2 regions of the Nocardioides marmoribigeumensis genome follow, and region 1 is predicted to be linked to the other one. Evidence: predicted binding sites of a transcription regulator. Region 1 holds the regulator's gene; the other holds the start of a gene.
The links. The regulator LexA, encoded in region 1, represses DNA repair genes until DNA is damaged. The targets are predictions, from matches to a motif close to TCGAACANNTGTTCGA.

Region 1 (2,462 bases):
GACGTCGTAGGCGAACTGGACGGCGTGGAAGAACTCGTGGGCAGCGGTCACCTCGAGATTGGCCGTGACGGTCTGGCTGGCCCCGAACTGGTCGGGGGAGAAGTCGTTGTCCAGGACGCAGTAGCCCGAGGCCGAGCGGCCGGAGGCCATGCCCTCGGGAGCGCAGTAGCCGAACAGGCCGTCGTCGCCGATGTCGGCGAGGTAGACGTCGAGCCGGTTGTCGCCACCGCGACCGCGGTCGGGGCGTGGTGCGCGATAGCCGCCCTGGGTGACGATGCGGTCCCAGACGTGCTCCATCACCTGCTTGGTGAGGGCGACCTGGCCACGTGAGGCCTTGTCGGACGTGCTGGTCACCCGCCACACGCACACGTGCGTGGAGCAGGAGCGCCGGGGCTTGACGCGGTAGCCGTCGCCGTTGGGGTCGTTGACGCCCTGGGACGGCCGAGCCAGGACCGAGCGGGCCGCCGCCCGGTCGCCGGGGTCGAGGTAGCGCAGCCCGACCTTGAGGGCACGCAGGGTGAGGGTGAAGTCGGATCGGTCGCCGACGGGACGGGCCGGCGCCGGGCGACCCGCAGCGAGCCGGTGCTGGGCCCGGTCGAGGGCCGCCTCGGCGGCGCGTCGCCCGGCGTTCCAGGTGGAGACGCGGGCACTGGCCGCGGCGCCCGCCTCACGCAGGGTGGCGCCGACGCCGACGCCGACCTGGGCGGTCGTCGCTGCGTCCGCGGGGCCGGCGGCCAGGCTCGCCAGGCCCAGCGGGGTGGCGAGGGCCAGGGCGGTGACGGTCGCGGCGAACCGGGAACGCAGAGGGGGCACGAGACGTCCTGGGTGCGGGGATCGGGGTGCCGGCCGCGCGGGCCGGGGCGGTCCGGAGCGGACCGCCGCCAAGCCTATGTCAGAACCCGTGTCCGGAGCGGGACCTTCAGACCCGACGCAGGACGGTGGTGACCTTGCCCAGGATCGTCGCGTGCGTGCCGTCGATGGGCTCGTAGGCCTCGTTGTGGGGGAGCAGCCAGACGTGGCCGTCCTTGCGCTGGAAGGTCTTGACGGTGGCCTCGCCGTCGAGCAGGGCCGCCACGATGTCGCCGTTGTCGGCGGTGGCCTGCTGGCGCACCACGACGTAGTCGCCGCTGCAGATGGCAGCGTCGAGCATCGAGTCGCCCACCACCTCGAGGAGGAACAGCGTGCCCTCGCCGACCAGCTCGCGGGGGAGCGGGAAGACCGACTCGACCCGCTCCTCGGCGAGGATCGGACCGCCGGCGGCGATGCGCCCGACGACCGGGACGTAGGCAGGGGTCGGCTGGGCGTCGTCGATGCCGGTCTCGTCGATCCCGCCCTCGGGCACCTCGGGCTCGGCCGGGCCGGCGACGGTCAGCGCGCGGGGCCGGTTGGGGTCACGACGGATGAAGCCCTTGTCCTCCAGCGTGCGGAGCTGGTGGGCGACCGAGGAGGAGCTGGTCAACCCGACCTTCTCGCCGATCTCGCGCATGCTCGGCGGATAGCCCCGGGTCTGGAGCGACTCCCGGATCACGGTCAGGACCCGCTGCTGTCGGGGGGTGAGCCCCGAGGCGTCGGGAGGCCCGTCGGGCAGCTCGCTCACGTTGGAGCGTCCTCGTGAGGGGGTCGTCGCGCTGCGCTCCTTGCGCTCCATGAGCTCCGCCTTCCAAGCCGGTGTGGTGTCGGGATGACGGGGCCCACGCTATGCCCAGCGACCGACCGAGTTCAAACACGTGTTCGAACGCGGCGTGTCGACCGCGCGCGGCGGCGTGGTGGGCCGCCCTCCCCGCCCGGTGTCGAACATCTGTTCGGCCCAGCCCTTGCGCGATGCTGCTCGCCCCCCTATCTTCGATCACATGTTCGATCGAACATGCGTTCGACGGACAGCTTCACGGAAATGTCGGTGGGCGCGGTTGGACTGCTCCTGACGCCGAGAAGCCAGGCGACAGGGGTCGCAGAGCAAGGAGGACACGATGAGCACGATGGTGATCGCAGGAGGCCGCCGCACGGTGGCGAGCCGTCCGGTCCCGCAGGTCCGGGTGGGCCAGGTCCGCCAGGTCCGCCAGGTCCGGCCCGTGGAGACCGACCGGGCCCCGGTCCGGCTGACCCGGCGCGGGCGTCTGGTGCTCACGCTGGTCCTGACCGTGATGGTGGTCCTCGGCCTGCTCGCGGCGGGTGGCGCGTCCTTCGCGACGCGCGAGGCGGGCGACCCGCAGCCCATCCGCACGGTCGAGGTGGAGCGGGGGCAGACGCTGTGGGGGATCGCCGCGACGATCGCCGAGCCCGGCGAGGTCCGCGACATGGTCTACACGATCGAGCGGCTCAACTCGCTCCCGGACGCGACCCTCACCGAGGGTCAGGTCCTGGCGGTCCCGCGGGGCTGACGAGCCCGGGACCCCCGATCCGCCACCGGCTCCCTCGACCCGGGTCGGTGGCACGGGCAGGCCGTGGAGCGGGGCCCTCGCACG
Region 2 (2,462 bases), 4.1 Mb from region 1:
TCGGGCCAGGGGGCCCGGGGATCGCGGCGGTGGTCAGGATGGTGCCGGCGGCCAGCTCGGTGCAGAGCTCTCGGTAGCCGAGGGTGATCTGCAGCAGGGTCTGGTCCCCGCCGTGTCGGGGCAGGTCCTGGGGGTCCACGCGCTCCAGGAACGCGCGGAGGGCGTGACCGAGCTGCCGCCCGCGCGGGAGTCGTTGGACGGGGTCGGGGTGGGAGGCCAGCGACCCGTCGTCACCCGCCCCGGGATCGACCCCGTCGGCCGGGTCGGCCGGGTCGGTGCCGGCCTCGGGCTCGGCGGACTCGTCGTCCGTGCGCGTCTTGCGGGGGTTGGTGAAGGCCTCGAGGATGACTGCGAAGCGGGTGCCGGTGATCTTGTCCATGGTTGCGTTGAGGCGGATCGAGCCGTCCGCGTGGTGGCGCAGCGTGGCGGTGATCTTGTCCTCGACCGAGGCTTCCTCCTGGGCCAGGCGGCGGGCCTCGACCTCGTCGGCCAGGTCGGGGGCGACCACGGCCAGGATCCGCCCACCCAGCGCGGCGAGCTGACGAGGTCCGTGCTCGGCGGCCAGCTCGACCAGGGCGGTCTCGGCCTCGACCAACACCTCCGGGTCGACCCACCTGGCCAGCGCGTGCAGCGAGCGGGCGATCACCCGGGCCTGGGCCAGGGACACCTCCCCGGTCCGCATCCCCGCCGCCACGACGGTCCACCGCCGGTCGAGGTCGACCGCCAGGGCAGCGTCGACCTTCGCGGTCGCGGGGTCGGTGCGGGTCTGCTGGGCGTACCAGCCGCCGATGTCACGGGCGGCCGCCTCTGCGGCCACGTCGTCGGCATCGGCCATGACCCGCATCCGCAGCTCGACCACCTGCGCCTCGGCCCGCGCCAGCCGGGTCAGGGCCTCCGCCTTGGTCTCGGTGCGCATGAACGAGGGGTTGACCTGCGCCACCGACCCCAGCGCGCCCTCGATCGCCTCCAGCGCCACGAGCACCGGATGCACCGGCACAGCAGACGGGGGCGGAACGGGCAACGACTGAGTCACGAGAGCCCCCTTCGAGTCGACGACGAAGCAGAGGCACGGACGTGCGCATCTGCCGGTCGCCGATCCGGGGCCCCTCACCGGGGCAAGATCACCATTGCGGACCATCACGGCTCGAGCTCAGCACCCCGCGAGGGTCGGCAGGTCACGGGGGACCCTGGGTCGTTCGCCGTTCTCATCGTGTCGAGAGCTCTGCGAGCATCCTACCACCGCCACGCAAATAAGCAAACACCAGTTCGAACAAGGTGGGGACCTGTGAGCCGCGTTCCGGCGCCACCCAACCGGCCAGGGACCCCCGCGCATCTACTGTGCGTGGAGACCGCACTGACGAGCTCGGGGACGGGGGTGGCCGTGGCGCGGACCGGTCCGGACGGCGGCGGCGCGGAGGGGTTCGAGACGTTCTTCCACGCCACGTGGCCGCGCCTGTTCCGCACGACGTACGCCGTGGCCGGTGACGTCGCGAGCGCCGAGGACGCGTTGCAGGCGGCGTACGCCAAGGCCTATGCGTCCTGGCGCCGCGTGCGGTCGGCCGACCACCCCGAGGCCTACGTGCGCCGCATGGCGGTCAACGAGGTGCTCGGCGCGCGGCGTCGGCCGGCCTTCCGGCGCGAGAGGTACGTCGACGCGGAGCCCGACCCCTCGCCCTCCCCCGAGCCGTCCCTCGCCGACCGTGACGCGGTGTGGCGGGCCGTCTCCGCCCTTCCGCCCCGGCAGCGGGCCGTCGTGGTGCTGCGCTACTACGAGGACCTCACCGAGGCGGAGATCGCCGAGGTGCTGGGCTGCAGCCGCGGCACCGTCAAGTCCCAGGCGTCCGACGCCCTCGCGCGGCTGCGCGCCCTCTCGACCAGCGGAGGCCTCTGATGAACCTCACCGACGGGCTCACCGAGCACCTGCACGACCTCACTCCCCCTCCCCCGGACCTCGATCGCGTCGTCCGACGGGGCCGCAACCTGCGACGGGCCCGCCGCACCGCGCAGGTCGCGGCCGGCGTCCTGGTCGTCGTCGTCGTCGGCGCCCTCGGCAGCACTGCGGCGCTGCTGCGGGGCGGCGGCGGGGAGGACCGGGTCAGCGTGCCGCCGATCGCCACCGGCCCGATGGACCTGTCCCACGGCCTGCGGGCGTACGGCGACCTGGGGGGCCAGGTGCGCATGGGCGGCCGGTCGTTCCCGGCGAAGGACATGCAGTGGCTCGACACGGATGCGGCCGCGACCTCGGCGGGACTCGTGTTCTTCCAGGACGGGCGGCCCTTCCTCCTCGGCGGTGACGGCCACCCCAAGGCGTTGTGGGACGGACCGGTCGACGACCCCGAGGGCTGGCACCCGACCGCGAAGAACGACGCCACCTCGCCGGCCGTGGCGTTCGCGGTGCGGGACGGCGACACGGTCACGCTGGTGGTCCGCAACCCGCTGGCCGAGCGCTGGACCACCCTGCC

Region 2: the regulator LexA is predicted to act here: its motif matches at 1,255-1,270, upstream of J2S63_RS19605 (HNH endonuclease signature motif containing protein).

What each region holds. Positions count from the first base shown of each region.
Region 1 covers NZ_JAVDYG010000001.1:43,854-46,315, reverse strand. Annotated here, with positions in the region: gene J2S63_RS00170 (MXAN_6640 family putative metalloprotease) at 1-813, opposite strand, end outside; gene lexA (transcriptional repressor LexA) at 920-1,648, opposite strand; gene J2S63_RS00160 (LysM peptidoglycan-binding domain-containing protein) at 1,968-2,378, shown strand.
Region 2 covers NZ_JAVDYG010000001.1:4,100,494-4,102,955, forward strand. Annotated here, with positions in the region: gene J2S63_RS19605 (HNH endonuclease signature motif containing protein) at 1-991, opposite strand, end outside; gene J2S63_RS19610 (SigE family RNA polymerase sigma factor) at 1,343-1,891, shown strand; gene J2S63_RS19615 (hypothetical protein) at 1,891-2,462, shown strand, end outside.